Regions from separate parts of the Micromonospora sp. NPDC049201 genome, predicted to be linked through region 2. Evidence: riboswitches for the same ligand, from Rfam matches in the RefSeq annotation. Region 2 holds a riboswitch; each other region holds the start of a gene.

Region 1 (4,178 bases), on a different contig from region 2:
GCCCCGGGCTGACCACCGCCGGCCTGGCCTTCGTCGCCACCTGGGCGGTCGCCGCGCTGTGGATCCGGGCCGAGTTCTGGGCGGCGTTGCTCGCCGTCGCGTACCTGCTGGTCATCACCGCGGCGGCGGACGCCGACGTGCGGGGTCGGCGGACCCCGTGGCGGTCCCGGCCGATGCGCTGGCTCGGTGAGGTCTCGTTCGCGTTCTACCTGGTCCACGTGTTGGTCATGGTGACCGTGCTGCGGCTCACCGGTGACTGGGGGACCGGGCTGCCCGGGTGGCGGGGCCCGCTCGCGGTGCTCGGCTTCCTGCTGCTCACCCTGGCGCTCGCCGCCGTGCTGCACCGCTGGGTGGAGGAGCCGATGATGCGCCGCCTCGGCCCGTCGCGCCGGGCCCGCGGCGGTCCGGCCGCCGCCGCGCCGGCACCGGGCGTGCCCGCACCGCGCGCGGCCGTCGACGACACCGGCGCGGCGTCCGCCGGGGAGCCGGACCCGTCGATCGAGTACGCCGGGCGGCGCCGGCCGGACTGAGCGGTCCACCCTGGTCAACGGCGTCGCGACACGCCGGGCGACGATGCGCTGTGCCCGGATCGGCGGTATTTTGTTCCCGTGGCTCCGATTGCGCTCACCTGTCCCGTGTGGTGGGTGGCGCGCTGGGTCGCACGGATGCTGGCCAGCCTGGCCGTGGTCGTCGCCTGTTCGCTGGGCGCCGCCACGCTGCCGACCGGCGTGTCCCCGATCGCACCCGCGGCGGCCGGCCCGGTCGCCGGATTGCGGGCCGACGTCGACGCCGAACGGCCGAACGGCAGTGTCGCCGAGCGGCAGGTCGACACCGCCGCCGAGCGGCAGGGCGTCATCGTCGCCGAGCGGCAGGGCGTCGCCGTCGCCGAGCGGCAGGGCGTCCTCGCCTTCGATCGGCAGCGGAGCCGCGTCGGCGTTCCCGAGCCGCAGCCGGTGGGCGATGTCCCGCCTCCGACCGGGCGGCACCCGTTCCCGGTCGGCCAGCCGCCGGCTCCGGCCGGCCCGCGGGCCCCGCCCGCCCGCTGACCCGCCCCGGGCCCGGCCCGTGACCGCGCCCACCGAACCTCACCCCGCAACGCCCCCTCGGCGGCCCGGCGGCGCCCGAACTCCGGCCGCGCCCCGCCCCCGACCGGCCGTGCGGGGTTACCCGCCACTGTCTCCCGTGAGGTGCCGACCATGTCGCAGACCGTTCTCCTCAATTTCCTCACCGCCGTCCCCGAGGCCGCCGCCATCTGGTCGGCGCTGACCGTGCTCGCCCTCGTCCTGCTCGCCGTGCTGGTCGCGCGACCGGAACGGGACGGCGCGGGGGAGCCGGCACCCGAACCGGTCGACGCGGAGGCGCTCCACCGCGCCGACCTGGCCCGGTACGCCGACGAGGTGGCGGTGGCCGCCGCCGGGGCCGCGCAGACCGCCCGTCGCCGTCGCGAGCAGTGGCTGGCCGCCCAGAGCGAGGCCGACCGGGCCTGGACGGCCTACGACGAGGCGGACGCCGCCGCCCGCCGCCTGGCCGGCGCCGGCGCGCTGCCCGCCCCGCACACCCCCCGCACCCCCGCCGAGTACGCGGCGCGCGAACGCTGGCTGCACCACGCCGCCATGACGGCGCACTGGCGGGGGGAGCTGACCGCCCGCCAGCTCGCCGACGTGCTCGCCCACCGCAACGGGTGGGACCCGCGGCGGCACCCGGCCGAGCAGGAGATCGTGCTGGCCCGGACCGTCCGCGACGGGCGGCGGGCCGGCTGGGAGACGGCCGCCGAGCGGGAACGCCTGGCGTGGCGGGACGCCGAACTGGCCGCCGAGGCGGCCCGGACGCTCGCCGCCGAGGCGTACGCGGCCACCACGGCGCTGTGGCCGGTGCCCACGTCCCGCGTCTCGACGGCGAGCCGCGTCCCGGTCCCGTCGGCGGTGCGGGGGGCCCGGTGGCGTCCGGCCCGCGTCGGCTGAGCGGCCCAGGGGAGCACGTCGACCGAATCGTTACCCGAAACCGGTGAGGCCGGTCACCGGTGCCGTCCGCCGGCGGCCGTCCGGCTCGATGGCCCCTGCTGCGCCCGCTGCCCGATTCTTCGTCGGCCGGATGTCCGCTTCCTGCCGTGCGGCGCCGACGTGGCCGCTTGTCCCATTGAGGGAGGTCGGTGACCGGCTGTTCCGAATCCGTAGTCGTCGAAGACGTTTACGCAGGTGGGAGCGCTTGGCAGGGCGTGTACCCACCGGTAGTGTCGGCGCGTCCGGTGCGGTTCCCGATCGCAGATGGCGACGCCGCGCCGACCCGCCTAATCGTGCATACGAACCGGGGACCCAACGCAACACCGGGGTGAATCCGCGAGCCCACGGCCGCGGTAGGGCGTACTTCCCGCCCGAATCCGTCAGCTAACCCGGTCGGCGGCCACGGAAGGAGTTCCATTCCCGTGCCCACCACCCCCCGAACGTCTCCCCGCCTCCACGGCCCCGGGGTGCCGGCGCTCGCCTGACGCGACGCGCTTCCGACCCCGTCCCGCCCGGCATCCGGGCGACTTCCCGCGGCCGTCCCGCCCGCCAGCGCGTGTGAGTTCCTCCACGCGCGGGGTCGGCGCGTGCCGCCCACCCCGTGGAGGAAACCCGTGAAGTACCACCTGAAGCGCCACCTGCGTCGCCTCGCGACCGAGCGTCCGTACCAGATCATCGCCGGTTCGGCGGCGGCCCTCGTGCTGGCCGGCGGCACCGGCGCCGCGCTGACCGCCACCGACGACGCGCCGACCCGGCAGGAGAACACCGCCGCGGTGGCGGAACTCGGCTCCCGCCTCGGCGACACCGCCAGCCGCAGCGAGGCGCGCATCGCCGTCCCGTCGCCGAGCGCGTCGCCCAGCGCCTCGCCGAGCGCGTCGCCGCGCCGCTCGCCCAGCGCCTCGCTCACGGCCTCGCCGTCGGCGAAGGTCGCCGACCCGGACACCACCCGCAAGGCCACGCCGAAGCCGCCGTCGAGCAAGGTGCTCGACTACGACTACCAGGCGCAGACCACCTACTACTACTGCGGCCCGGCCGCGGTGCGGAACGCGCTCAGTGCCACCGGCATCGAGCGCAGCCAGGACACGCTCGCCGTCGCGCTCGGTACCACCGAGATGGGCACCAACTCGGCCGAGGACACCACCCGGGTGCTCAATCAGCAGGTCAAGGGCGACCCGTACCGGACCCGTATGATCCCCGGCACGGCCACCAAGGCGCAGATCGACCGGCTCCAGGCCGACGTGGTCAACGCGGTCCGCAACGGCCGGGCGGTGGTCTCGAACGTCGTCGGGGACACCACCGACACCAACGGCGGCTGGCACTCGTTCCCGGGCGGCCACTACATCGCCGTGGTCGGCTACCAGAACGACGGCCGGACCGTACGGATCGCCGACTCGGCCGACCCGTCGCTGCCGGCGTACTGGATCAGCACCATCGACCTGGCGAACTGGATGGCCACGCGCGGCTACTCCGCCTGAGCAGTACGCGTCGAAGGCCGGCACCCCTGTCCGGGGTGCCGGCCTTCGTGGCGTCTTAGCTGTTCCAGTGCTTGTTGACCAGGTCGGTGGCCTGCTTCTCCCACTGGGCGTACGCGTCCGGGTAGGCCGACACCTGCACCGTCTGGGCGGCCTTGGTCACCGGCATGTCCTGCCAGCCGTCGACCTGCTTCAGCCCCTTCAGGAACGCAAGTGTCGAGTACTCGGGGTCGGTGATCTGCTCCGGCGTGCCCCAACCCGAGGACGGACGCTGCTGGAACAGACCCAGCGAGTCGTGGTCGTTACGGTCGCCGAGGTGGCCCAGGTTCTCCAGCTTCGACTCCTGCAACGCCGTCGCGATCGAGACCACCGCCGCCCGCTCCGGCAGCCCGGCCTTCTTCGTCGCCGCGATGATCGCCTTGACGTTGGCCGTCTGCTCGTCGTTGAGGCTGATCGTGGACTGCTCACCCTGCACACTCGCGACCGCGATCGGCTTGCTGGCGGTGGCGGCGTGCGCGGACTCGACGTGACCGGCGATCGGACCGGCAAACACCACCGGTGAAAGCCAGACCAGCAATACCCAGCACACTCTTACGCAGCATCGTGTTCATGGCGAGGGCTCCATTCGGGGGTCAACGCACCGGGGGTGCGGGCACCGTCAGGCGCACAAGAAAGTCTTGGCTGCTCGCGGGGCGGGGGCCTCGAC
Region 2 (4,178 bases):
GGTCGTGGTCAACGCTCGGGGGTGGCGTCGGTGGCCGCCGGTTCGGCGGCGAAGAGGTCGAGCAACGCCCCGACCTGCTGGTCGGCCTCGGCGGGGTGCCGGAAGCGGCCGTTCGGGTTGATCGTGTACTCGTTGCGCCTACCCACCCGGGTGCGGTGCAGGTAGCCGCCGGCCTCCAGGTCGGCGACGATCGCCTGGGCCGCCCGCTCGGTGACGCCCACCTCGTCCGCCACGTCCCGCAGCCGCGCCGTGGGGTTGCGCGCGATGGCCAGCAGCACGTGCCCGTGGTTGGTGAGGAAGGTCCAGTGCCGGCGGCTCCCGTCCTCGCCTGGTGTGGTCGCCATGGTGGTCATCGTATGGCGTGGCGGGCGACTGCCCGGACCCGGAGCAGGTCGAGTCATAACGCATGAAACGCGTATCACGAAATCTTGACGTGCCATCGGTCTCGTGTGACGGTGGGTCGCGAGGCCGACACCGCCGACCGCCGGCCTGGTCGTTCCGCCCGAGGACGAGGTGAGCAGCGATGATCCCGAGCACTCCCGACGAGGCACTCGCCGAACTGCGGGCCGGTAACCACCGGTTCGTCACCGGCGTGCCGCAGCATCCGAACCAGGACGCCGGGCACCGGGCCGCGGTCGCCGAGGGCCAGCACCCGTTCGCGGTGATCGTCGGCTGCTCCGACTCCCGGCTCGCCGCCGAGATCATCTTCGACCGCGGTCTCGGCGACCTCTTCGTGGTGCGTACCGCCGGGCACACCGCCGGCCCCGAGGTGCTCGGCAGCGTCGAGTACGCGGTGACCGTGCTCGGCACGCCGCTCGTGGTGGTGCTCGGCCACGACTCGTGCGGCGCGGTCCAGGCGGCCCGCGAGGCGGTCCGCACCGGCTCCGCGCCGGCCGGGCACCTGGGCGCGGTGGTGGACGCCGTCTCGCCCAGCCTGCTCCGGGCCGCCCGGCAGGAGGTCACGGACCTCGACGGCATCATCGACATCCACATCGCGCAGACCGTGGAGACGCTGCTGGCCCGCTCGACGGTGCTCGCCGAGCGGGTGGCCGCCGGAGCGTGCGCGGTGGCCGGCATGTCGTACCGGCTCAGTGGCGGCGAGGTGCGGACGGTGGCGCAGTCCTCGGCCCCGGTGCCCGCGCCGGCCGCACCGGTGGACCCGGCGCTCGCCGGCTGACCACCCCCCGGACACACGGAAGGGGCCGCCCGGAGGCGGCCCCTTCTCGCGTACGCGTCAGAGCAGTGACATGTGCACGTGGTCGGTGTGGTTCGAGGGGCCGCTGTAGGAACTCCAGCCGGTCGCCGGGAACCAGATCTGCCGGTTCCAGATCACGTAGTAGATGCCCAACCGGTCGGCGTTACGGATGAGGAAGGCGGCCACCTCGTTGCCGTACCGGCGGGTGTCGTTGTTGTGCCACGGCGAGAAGCCGCTGTTCTGCAACGACCAGTCGCACGCCTTGCCCTTGGGGTGCTCCCACGGCCCGCCGGGGCGGTAGCAGCCCACGAAGCGGTTGAAGCCGGCGCGCTTGACCTCCTTGTACGCGTGCAGCGTGCGCGGCGTGACGCAGCCGGAGGTGGTCGGGTCGTTCTCGCTGCACGACTCGGACTTCCACCCGCCGTCGGCGGTGCGGCCGGGGCCGATCTTGGCAACCGGCGAGGTGGCCGAGACCAGGCCGCCGGTGAAGTCCAGCCCGCCGACCAGCTTCAGCGCCTTCTGCGCCTCGACCTTCTCGCGGGCCATCGCGTTCGTCTGCTTCTCCTGCTCGCGCACCTCGGCGTCGAGCGCGATCTTGGCCTGCTCGGCGCGCGTCTTCACCGCGTTGATGGCGGCGAGCCGCTGCCCGTTGAACAGGTTGAGTTCGTCCAGGGCGCTGGCCCGGCGGACGAACGAGTCGGGCGAGTCGCTCTCCAGCAGCATCGCCATCGCACCGACCCGACCGGTGCGGTAGGACTGCGCGGCGATCTCGGTGACCTGCGGGCTGAGCGCGTCGAGCTCGTTCTGCGCCGCCTTCACCTCGAGCGCGAGCTTGAGCTGCCGCTTGCGCGACGTGTCCAGCTTGGACTTGGCCTGGAGATAGGCCCGGTTGGCGGCGGTGACGGCCTCGCTGATCAGCGGTGGGTCGTCGTCCTCCGAGTGCCCCGAGGGGTTGGGGGCGGCGGTGTGCGGGGCTGCCGACGCCGGGGTTGGCCCGACCAGCACGGCGAGCGCGGCGAGCACGGCCACCACGGGTGTCAAGCAGCGGCGCAGGGGTGCCGTCACAGTGTTCCCTTCCGTCGGCCGCCGACCGGGTTAGCTGACGGGTTCGGGACGGAAGCGGCCCCTACCGCTGACGCGGATTCACCCCATGTACCTGGTTCCCCGGCTCGCCCGGAGGCGATTGGGCGGCGGCACCGCAGGCGCGGGTGCGCGCCTTCGGCGGTGACCGGCAGCGAGGTTACCCGAGATGTCGACCGGGGATCTACGCCCGGAAGCCGACCAATCGCGAGAATTCGACATTGCCCAGCGTGACCAGCATCGCGTTTCTCGCCCGCCGTCACGCTGCGGAGTGTCACCATGCGACATCCGTACTTCCCCGGCGGCCGGGCCACCGTTCGGCCGGCGTTCCGCCGAGCGCCTCCAGCGCCTCGCCGCGGGCCGCCGGGGGCCGGTCCGGCGGTGGTGACGACGCCCCGGCCGCCGGCCCGCGCCGTCCGGCGGTGGCCACGACCGCGGCCAGCGCGGTGGTGAGCGGTACGGCGGCGATCAGACCGAGCGTCGCCACCGCGCTGCGGACGATCTCCTGGGCCAGGAACTCGCTGGTGAGGATCTCGCTCACCGGCCGGGAGTCGGCCACCAGCAGGAGCAGCAGCGGCAGCGAGGCGCCCGCGTACGCCAGCACGATGGTGTTGACAGTGGACGCGATGTGCGCCCGGCCCACCCGGGTGGCCGCCCGGTAGAGCTGCCGCCGGGACAGGTCGGGGTTGGCGTGCGCCAGCTCGGTGACGGTGGCCGCCTGGGTGACCGTGACGTCGTCCAACACGCCCAGCGAGCCGATGATGATGCCGGCCAGCAGCAGCCCGTGCAGGTCCACGCCGCCCTGGAACATGGAGAGCGTGGTGGCGTCCTCGCTGCCGAAGCCGGTCAGGTGGGTGGCGGCGGTGGCGAGCGTGCCCAGCACGCCGGTGACCACCAGGCTGCCGAGCGTGCCGAGCACCGCCACCGACGTCTGCGCGCTGATCCCGTGGGTCAGGTAGAGCACCACGAACATGATCAGCGCGGCGCCGACGATCGCCACCGGCAGCGGGGACCGGCCGGCGCCGATTCCGGGCAGCACGAAGCCGAGCAGGATGGCGAAGCTCGCCACCAGGCCACCCAACGCGGCCAGCCCGCGCCAGCGCCCGAACGCCACGATCGCGGCGGCGAAGAGCGCCACCAGCCAGATCAACGGCGTGGCGCGCTGGTGCTCGGCGATGTTGTACGCCTTCACCGACGGGTCGGCCGGGTCGGTCAGCTCGACCAGGATCACCTCGTCGCCGACCTCGACGCGCGGCGCCCCGGGCCCGGCCGGGATCGGCGTCTCGACCTGCCGGCCGGCGTCCGGGCCCTGCTCCGCGGCGACCGTCACGGTGCCGCACCGGCCGCCGCCACCCTCGGGGGCCTCCGGGGTCGGTGGGCAGGGCTCGGTCACCACCCGGGTCACCGTGCCGTGGTGGCGTGGCACGTTCTCGGCTTCGGCCGGCTCCGGGCCGCCGCCCCGGGGCCAGAGCACCAGCGCCGCGAGCACGGTGAGCACGAAGAGCGGCACCACGGTCGCGAGCAGGAGCCGGCGTACGCCCGGCGGCGCGGCGGGGGCGGGACGGGTGTGGTCGGCGCCCACGGCGGCTCTCCCTACGGGTCGCGGCGCACCGGTTCACCGGCCCGGTCGTCCACCCGGCCGGCGCGGACGCGTCCTGCCACGCCCGGGCTCGCCGCCCGGGTCATGGTAGCCACCCCACCTGCGCGATCTTGCAGTTGCGGCCCCGGCAAACGGCGCGAACAGGGCGCTTCGAGGGCCGCAACTGCAAGATCGGCGGGGCGGGGGCGGGGAGGGGCGGGGCGGGGGCGGGGAGGGGCGGGGTGGGGCGGGGTGGGGTGGGGAGGGGGTCAGCCGCGTTTCATGAGGCGGCCTACGGCGGCCATCATCTCGGTTGCCATCTCG
Region 3 (4,178 bases), on a different contig from region 2:
ATCCTGCGTCCGGCCCCTCGCCGGCCGGGGGACCTTCGACCCGTTGCCAGGCCGGCCCCGGTACGGGACGATCGTCCGGACCCACGACGGCGAGGGGGACCGGTTGCAGAGCAGCGACAGCTTCAGCTACACCGTGCAGGCCCGGTGCAGCCGGGCGGACGCGGTGGCCCTGCTCGGCGACCTGAGCCGGCAGGGCGAGCTGCATCCGCTGATCGTGCGGGTCCGGCAGTTGCCGCCCCGGCCGGGCGCGCTGGCCAGCTTCGCGATCACCGACCGGCTGGAGCTCGGTCCCCTGCACTTCCCGGTCACCTACCAGGCGGACGTGCTGGTCGCCACCGAGGACGAGGTGGTCACCGTCGCCCGGCAGCAGCCGGCGACGACGGTGCGTAACCACACCCGGCTGCGCGACGAGCCCGACGGCGTGGTGCGGATCGACGTGGAGATCACGCTCACCGCGCCGGCGCCGCTGTTCGGTTACGCGTTCCGCCAGGCACGGGCCGCTCACCTGGGCCTCGCCGCCCGCCTCGGCGCGACGCTGGAGGGCCGGCCCGCCTGATCCGCCCCCACGGCTTCCAGACGGACAGCACGGTGGCGATCAGCAGCAGCGTGGTGGAGACGGCCGGCGGCACCACCAGGTCGACCCGCAGGTGCGCGTCGGCTGCCCCGGCGAGCGCGCCGAGGTGCCGGATCCGGGGGGTCAGCAGGAGCAGCACCAGGCCGAGCATGACGGTGGTGAGCGCGAACTTCACCAGCACCCATCGCCAGCGCAGCAGGCCCCACGGAGTGAGCAGGGCACTGGCGGTCCCGATCAGCCAGACCGCCACGCTCAGCGGTGCGAACAGCCAGGTGACCAGCAGCGCCGCCGCCGGGTAGACCACGTCGGGGTCGGCGCCCCGCAGCCCGGCGACGCCGAGCGCGAGCAGCGTCAGGTCGGTGCCGAGCCAGCCCAGCGAGGTGGCCAGGTGCGCGGTGAGCAGCGCCTTGCGGCCGGCGGGGGAGAGTCGTCTCATGTCCCGATCGTCGCCCCGTCGCGCGGCCCACGTCGTGGGCCGCGCGACGACACCCGGTGTACGTCGTGGGGCGTAGTGCTCAGTAGACCGACAGGTGCACGTGGTTGGTGTGGTCGCTGGACGGGTCGCCGTTGCCCCCGCTGTACGACTTCCAGCCGCTGCTGGGCAGCCAGATCTGCTTGAACCAGATCACGTAGAGCACGGCGAGCGGGTCGGCGTTGCGCACGAAGTACGCGGCCAGGTTGTTGCCGTACGTCCGGTCGCCGCCGCTGGCCACGCCGCCGAAGCCGCTCTTCTGGGCCGCGAAGTCGCAGGCCCGACCCTTCGGGTGCTCGCCGGAGCCGCTGGGCCGGTGGCAGGAGACGTACCGGGTGAAGCCGGCGGCCTGGGCCTGTTGCAGCGCGTGCAGCGTACGCGGGGTGATGCAGCCGCTGGCCGGCGTCGGGTCGTTGACGCTGCACGACTCGGCCGGCCAGGAGCCGTCGGAGTTGCGCTTGGCCGGCTTCGCGTTCGCGGTGGAGGTGCCCCGGATCCCGCCGCTGCCGCCGCCGCTGCTGGCGGACGGCCGGTTGTTGGCCTCCTCCAGCGCCTGCTCGGCCTGCTCCTTGCGCTTGGCCATCACCGTGACCTGCTTGCGTTGCTCGCGGACCTCGCCGTCGAGCGCGGTACGGGTGCGGATCGCCTCGTCGCGGGTGGTGATCAGCTCGCGCAGCGTCCGGTCCTCGTGCGCGGCGACCGTCTCCAGGGCGGCGGCCCGGTCCATGAAGCCTTCCGGGCTGGTGCTGCCGAGCAGCGCCGCGGCGGTGCCCATCCGGCCGGTGCGGTACGCCACCTCGGCGATCTCACCGACCTTGGCGTTGCGCTCGGTCAGTTCCGCGTCGATCGTCACGAGTCGTTCGTTGAGCTGCTTCTGCCGGGTCACCGACCGGTTCAGCGCGGCCCTGGCCTCCAGCCAGCCCTTGCTGGCGGCGTCGAGCTTGGCGCGCAGCGCCGGCGTGCCGCCCTCGTCGTCGTCCCCGGGCGCGGCGGCGAGCCGGCCGGTCGGGGGTGCCGCCGAGGCGGGGGAGACCGGTGCCGTCACGAGGCCGAGGGTCAGCATCGCGACGAGCAGGGCCGCCATCCGGGCGGCCGTTCGTCGTACAGGTGCCACTGGGGGCATTCACGTGTCCTTCCGTCAACCGCCGACCGGGTTAGCTGACGGGTTCGGGACGGAAGATCCCTACCGCTGACGCGGATGCACCCCACGTACGTGGTTCCCCGGCTCGCCCCGCGGGCGATTAGGCGACGGCCGCTCCGTCGGCGCCGGATGACGCCTGCGGGTCGGCCGCGACCGAGCCTACCGGCGTTGCCCGGAGCCGGCTCCGCCACCCGGAGCCGAATACCGGGCAAAACCGGCATAAGTCAACAATAGCCACTCGAATTTAAGTCTGTCCTAACTACCAGCCGGTTGGGCCGCAGGCGCCGGCGGACGCTCCGGGTTCGATCTGCAACGTGGCGTGATCGATCGAGAAGTCCTCGTGCAGCGCGGCCCGGGCGGCGGCCAGCACGGTGGCGACCTCCGCGCCCGGATCGGTGGTCAGGTGTGCCGAGGCCACGTCCATGCCGGAGGTGAGCGTCCAGACGTGCAGGTCGTGCACCTCCGCCACGCCGGGCACGGCGGTCAGCCGGTCGTGCACGGCGGTCACTTGGAGGTGTTCCGGCGCGGCCTGCACCAGGATGCGCACCGCGGCCCGGCCGAGCCGCCAGGTGCGCGGCAGGATGAACAGGCCGATCGCCACCGCGACCAGCGGGTCGGCCCACCACCAGTCGGTGACCGCGATGACCAGCGCGGCGCCGATCACCCCGAGCGAGCCGAGCAGGTCGCCCAGCACCTCCAGGTACGCGCCGCGCAGGTTGATGCTCTCCTGGGCGCCGGAGCGCAGCAGCGCGAACGCGGCGATGTTGGCGAGCAGGCCGAGCACGGCCACCACCAGCATCGGTCCGGCGAGCACCTCCGGCGGCTCACCGAACCGGCGTACCGCCTCGATCAGGACGTAGACCGCGACGGCGCCGAGCAGCACCGCGTTGGCCAGCGCGGCGAGCACCTCCAGCCGGTAGAGCCCGAACGTGCGTTGCGGGTCGGTCCGGGCGCGTCGGGTGGCGGTGATCGCCGCGAGCGCCATGCCGATGCCGAGCACGTCGGTGAACATGTGGCCGGCGTCGGAGAGCAGCGCGAGCGAGCCGGTCGTGACAGCGGCCACCGCCTCGACCACCATCAGCACGGCGAGCAGCGCGAACGCCGCCCAGAGCCGACCGGAGTGCCGGTGCGCCGCGTTGGCCACCGCAGCGCTGTGGTCATGACCTGCGCCCACGCACCCACCCTCCCGCCCCGAATCCCGGACGGGCCCAATCTATGCTCACATCGCTATGTGTGCAAGTGACTGTGGCGTCAGCCCACCGGATCGAGCGTGGTCAGGCGCTGGGTGGCCCGGGACAGCGCGACGTAGAGCGTGCGGACACCCGAACCCGGGTCGGCCCGGATCTCGCTCGGCGCGACCAACACCACTCCGTCGTACTCCATGCCCTTGGCCTGGAGGCTGGTGACCACCTGGAGCCGGCCCGCGTCGAGGTCGCCCAGCCAACCGGCCACCTCGTCCCGGCGCGGCACCGGCGTGATCACGCCGACCGTGCCCTCCACCTCGGCCAGCAGCGCCCGGACCGCCTCGACCGTGGCCGCCGGCAGCTCGGCCGCGGCCACCGTCCGCTCCACTGGCGGCACGCCTGTGGAACGCACCGCGACGGGCAGCGCCAGATCCGGATACCGCCGACGGATCTCCGCCGCCGCCACGGCGAAGATCTCCGCCGAGTTGCGGTAGTTGGTGGTCAGCTCGAAGCGACGCCGGGGCCGCCGCCCCAGCGCCTGGTCACGGGCCCGGTCCAGCTCCTGCGGATCGCCGGTCCAGGCGGTCTGCGCCGGATCGCCGACCACCGTCCAGGACGCCAGCCGGCCGCGCCGCCCGACCATCCGCCACTGCATCGGCGAGACGTCCTGCGACTCGTCCACCACCACGTGGGCGAAGTCGCGGTAGTCCACCGGGCGCTCCCGGGCGGCGGCCCGGGCCGCGCGCTGCCGATCGGCGTACGTGCTCAGCTCGCGCACGCCGCCGGCCAACTGGTACGGGTCCCGCT
Region 4 (4,178 bases), on a different contig from region 2:
AGTTCACCGCCGGCCAGGCGAGCCGCATGCTGACCGCGTGGAACGCCTACCGCGCGGCCTGATCGCCACCGCACCACGTACCGGTGCCGGCCCCGTCTGCGGACGGGGCCGGCACCGTCGTTTTTCCGGGCCCGGTCAGGCGGCCGGCCGGCGGGTGTCGAAGCCGTGCCGACCACGGCGGCCGTCCGGGACGAGCGCGTCACGCCGGGCCGCGACCAGGGGTGGCGACACCGGAGTGGCGGACGCGGGTGCGACCTCCCCCGGGTCGAGCCAGAGCCGCATCTCCGGGCGGCCGGCACCGATCTGGGTGACCGGGTCCCGGCGGGTCAGCATCGCCACGTCGACGGAGAACTCGAACAGGCGCCAGTCACCCTGCGGCGCCGCCCGGCCGATCCGGGTCAGCCGGTCCACCGTCGCCGGATCGGTCACCGGCCGGGCCCGACCGGCCAGGTAGGCCTCGTCGTCGCTCTCCTCCGGCGGGAAGGAGTGCAGCGCGTAACGGCCGTCGCGTTCGAGGTCGCGGCGCTTCGGCGAGTCGATGACGAAGCACCAGAGGCCGTCGTCGGTGATCAGCGGTGAGACCGGGTGCACCCGTGGGCCACCGTCGGCGCGGACCGTGGCGAGATAGCCGAAGCCCGGCCCGTACTGCTGCATCAGAAGGCGGATCTCGGCCGCGAGTCGGGGTTCGTCGGCGGCGAATTCGGACCAGGAAGCCATGCCGACAGTCTATCGAACACGTGTACGAAGAAGTAGTCCGACACGCTGTTCACCACCGTCTGTCGCTAGAGTGTTCCGATGCTGCTCTCCGACCGCGACCTGGTCTCCGAGATCAAGGCGGGCACGCTCGCGCTGGAGCCCTTCGAGCCCACGCTGGTGCAGCCATCCAGCATCGACGTACGCCTGGACCGGCTGTTCCGGGTCTTCAACAACCATCTCTACACGCACATCGACCCGTCGGTGCAGCAGGACGACCTGACGTCGATGGTGGAGGTCCCCGAGGGGGAGCCGTTCGTGCTGCACCCGGGCGAGTTCGTGCTCGCCTCCACGCTCGAGGTGATCTCGCTGGGCGAGGAGTTGGCCGGCCGACTGGAGGGCAAGTCGTCGCTGGGGCGGCTCGGTCTGCTCACCCACTCCACGGCCGGCTTCATCGACCCGGGCTTCTCCGGCCACGTCACGCTGGAGCTGTCCAACGTGGCGAATCTGCCGATCACGCTCTGGCCGGGCATGAAGATCGGCCAGCTCTGCATCTTCCGGCTCTCGTCGCCGGCCGAGCACCCGTACGGCTCGGCCGTCTACGGCTCGCGCTACCAGGGTCAGCGCGGCCCGACGCCGAGCCGGTCCTGGCAGAGCTGGCGCACCTGGCCGACCCGCTGACGCCGAGTTTGGTTGTTAGGAGGGGCCCCTGTTATGCGGAATGCGTTAACAGGGGGCCCCTCCTTACACCTCAGCCGGGGCGGCCGTAGCTGTTGATGTCGCCGTCGTCGACGCGCTTCATGGTGATGGGCTTGCCGGACTGGGAGGCGTGCACGACCCAGCCGTCCCCGACGTACATGCCCACGTGGTGCAGGTCGCCGTAGTAGAAGACCAGGTCACCGGCGCGCAGCTCGGCGCGGCTGACCCGCCTCGTCACGTCGTGCTGCTGGCGGGCGTTGTGCGGCAGCGAGACCCCGGCCTTCGCCCAGGCGGCCATGGTCAGGCCCGAGCAGTCGAAGTGGTCCGGGCCGGCCGCGCCCCACACGTAGATCTTGCCGATCTGGGCGCAGGCGAACTTGACCGCCACCCCGGCCGCGCCGCCCGGGTATCCGGCGGGACAGGGAGCCGGGCGCAGCGGGCCGCCGCCACCGTTGCCGTACACCTTGAGCCGTAGCTTCTGGAGCTTGGCGATCTCGGCGTCGATCTGCTTCTTCTTCGCCGCGAGCTGCGCCTCGGTGCGACTCAGGTCGGCGACCATCGCGTCCAGCGGCTTCTTCTTCGCCGCCAGCTCGTCGCGCAGCGCGGCGATGTCGCGGACCTGCTCCTGCTGGTGGTGCGCGAAGCGGTCGAGCATTTCCAGGCCGGCGACCAGCTCACTCGGCGAACGGCTGCCCAGCAGCGCGTTGACGGTGGAGAGGTTGTCGCCCTTGTACGCGTCGGCGGCGAGCCCGCCGACCTGGCCGAGCGCGGCGTCCACCCGGGCCTGGAGCGGGGCGATCTGCTTGCCGAGCGCGTCGGCCTGCTTGCGGCGCACCGCGAGCTGCCCGCGGACGGCGTTGACCTGTTCGATGACGGGTTCGAGCTTGTTCCAGTCGCGGTCGATCTGGGCCTCGATCTCGGCGACCGAGGGTTCCGCGTGCGCCGCCGTCGCGCCACCGGTCAGGACGACCGCGGCGCCGACCAGGGCGGCAAGTGTGGTGGTGAAGCGGGACCAGCGGAAACGCGGCACGACGGCGGACCGGTCGACCGACCGGCTCGACGTCGGCCGCGGGGCATGGTGGGCCACCGGGCGTCCGTACTCCTTCTGCCTGACCGCCTACCGGGTTAGCTGACGGGTTCGGGCGGGAAGGGAAGCGCCCTACCGCAGTGGCTGCGGATTCACCCCAGGAACCTGGGTCCCCGGTTCGCCCGTGGGCGACTCGGCGGTGTCGGGCCGTCACCGACCGGGTTGGACGGTGAAGATGCGGCCGACGATTGACCAGAGTAAAGATTCCCGTTACCAATCCGCAACCCGAACGACCGTGACACTCCGTACCTGATACGGCGGGCGAACGCGAATGGAGATTTTCTTCGCATCGGATTGCCTCCTGGAAAGGTATTGACCCCACGGGGGGCTGGCGTGAGGGTGGGAACGCAGTGACCCCCATCCCTGTCCAGGAGGTTCGATGCACCTCTCAGCCCCGCCGTCGAGCAGACGGATCCTGCTCGCCGCCGCCGTGGCGACGGCCACCGCGCTGGCCACCACCGGCCCGGTGAGCGCCGCGCCGCAGGCGGCCCAGCCCACCGGCGACCGCCAGCAGCAGTACGCTGCCGCGGCGGCCGAGTACGGCGTACCGCAGAACGTGCTGCTCGGTGTCTCCTACCTGGAGTCGAGGTGGGACACCCACCCGGGCCAGCCCAGCACCAGCGGCGGCTACGGCCCGATGCACCTGACCGACGCCGCGCACATCCTGGCCACGCCGGGCAGCGCGCACGTCGACGAGGACGAGGACCCGCGCGGCGACGACAGCCGCCCGCTTCGGCTTGACCCGGCCACCGCCGCCGCGCCGACCCGGGAGACGCCGCTGCCGACCGCCTCGCTCCAGACGCTCGACGCCGCCGCCACGCTCACCGGGCTGGACGCGCAGACCCTGCGCACCGACCCGGCGGCGAACATCCGCGGTGGCGCGGCGCTGCTGGCGTCGTACCAGAAGGCACTGGGTGGGCCGGTCGGCGCCGGCAGCGACGTCGCGGCCTGGTACGGCGCGGTGGCCCGCTACTCCGGCGCGGACACGTCCGACGCGGCGGCGGCCTTCGCCGACGAGGTCTACGACCAGCTCGGCCAGGGCGCGGCCCGGACCACCGATGACGGGCAACGGGTCACGCTGGCCGCCACCGCCGCGCAGCCGGACCGGGCCGGACTGGCCCGGCTCGGGCTGCGCCACGCCGCGCGGCCGGACGGGCTGGAGTGCCCGGTGCGGCTGGCCTGCGAGTGGATTCCCGCCCCCTACGAGCAGCTCAGCGCCGACCCGGGCGACTACGGCAACCACGACCTGGGCGACCGGCCGAAGCAGCAGAAGATCGAATACATCGTCATCCACGACACCGAGGGCTACTTCGCCCCCAGCGTCGACCTGGTGAAACGTGCCGACTACCTGGGCTGGCACTACACGCTGCGGTCGGTGGACGGCTACGTCGCGCAGCACATCAAGGCCAAGGACGTCGGCTGGCACGCCGGCAACTGGTACGTCAACGCCAAGTCCATCGGCCTGGAGCACGAGGGCTTCGCCGGGCAGGGCACCTGGTACACCGAGGCGATGTACCGCAGCTCGGCCAAGCTGGTCCGCTACCTGGCGCAGAAGTTCGGCATCCCGATGGACCGGCAGCACATCATCGGCCACGACAACGTGCCCGGCATCACCGCCGCGAACGTGCGGGGCATGCACTGGGACCCGGGCCCCTACTGGGACTGGTCGCACTACTTCGACCTGATGAAGGCGCCGTTC

Evidence for each region. A riboswitch is a leader RNA that binds a small molecule or an ion and turns the genes downstream of it on or off. The one in region 2 is predicted to bind cyclic di-AMP.
Region 1: linked by a shared signal. The riboswitch ahead of ACZ6O5_RS16510 (C39 family peptidase) and the one ahead of ACZ6O5_RS10785 (coiled-coil domain-containing protein) in region 2 are both predicted to bind cyclic di-AMP.
Region 3: linked by a shared signal. The riboswitch ahead of ACZ6O5_RS20730 (coiled-coil domain-containing protein) and the one ahead of ACZ6O5_RS10785 (coiled-coil domain-containing protein) in region 2 are both predicted to bind cyclic di-AMP.
Region 4: linked by a shared signal. The riboswitch ahead of ACZ6O5_RS18590 (C40 family peptidase) and the one ahead of ACZ6O5_RS10785 (coiled-coil domain-containing protein) in region 2 are both predicted to bind cyclic di-AMP.

The regions. Positions count from the first base shown of each region.
Region 1 is NZ_JBVJHM010000007.1:90,409-94,586, forward strand. Features, by position in the region: gene ACZ6O5_RS16495 (acyltransferase family protein) at 1-530, shown strand, start outside; gene ACZ6O5_RS16500 (hypothetical protein) at 645-1,046, shown strand; gene ACZ6O5_RS16505 (hypothetical protein) at 1,197-1,961, shown strand; cyclic di-AMP (ydaO/yuaA leader) riboswitch at 2,275-2,414, shown strand; gene ACZ6O5_RS16510 (C39 family peptidase) at 2,615-3,475, shown strand; partial or broken gene ACZ6O5_RS16515 (hypothetical protein) at 3,531-4,083, opposite strand.
Region 2 is NZ_JBVJHM010000004.1:187,591-191,768, forward strand. Features, by position in the region: gene ACZ6O5_RS10775 (helix-turn-helix transcriptional regulator) at 9-353, opposite strand; gene ACZ6O5_RS10780 (carbonic anhydrase) at 524-1,177, shown strand; gene ACZ6O5_RS10785 (coiled-coil domain-containing protein) at 1,235-2,260, opposite strand; cyclic di-AMP (ydaO/yuaA leader) riboswitch at 2,265-2,395, opposite strand; gene ACZ6O5_RS10790 (YibE/F family protein) at 2,550-3,857, opposite strand; gene ACZ6O5_RS10795 (metal-sensitive transcriptional regulator) at 4,124-4,178, opposite strand, start outside.
Region 3 is NZ_JBVJHM010000009.1:122,702-126,879, reverse strand. Features, by position in the region: gene ACZ6O5_RS20740 (SRPBCC family protein) at 44-556, shown strand; gene ACZ6O5_RS20735 (hypothetical protein) at 450-1,010, opposite strand; gene ACZ6O5_RS20730 (coiled-coil domain-containing protein) at 1,090-2,169, opposite strand; cyclic di-AMP (ydaO/yuaA leader) riboswitch at 2,175-2,304, opposite strand; gene ACZ6O5_RS20725 (cation diffusion facilitator family transporter) at 2,447-3,361, opposite strand; gene ACZ6O5_RS20720 (HelD family protein) at 3,439-4,178, opposite strand, start outside.
Region 4 is NZ_JBVJHM010000008.1:83,357-87,534, reverse strand. Features, by position in the region: gene ACZ6O5_RS18605 (zinc metalloprotease) at 1-62, shown strand, start outside; gene ACZ6O5_RS18600 (pyridoxamine 5'-phosphate oxidase family protein) at 136-717, opposite strand; gene dcd (dCTP deaminase) at 796-1,374, shown strand; gene ACZ6O5_RS18590 (C40 family peptidase) at 1,445-2,479, opposite strand; cyclic di-AMP (ydaO/yuaA leader) riboswitch at 2,493-2,628, opposite strand; gene ACZ6O5_RS18585 (N-acetylmuramoyl-L-alanine amidase) at 2,859-4,178, shown strand, end outside.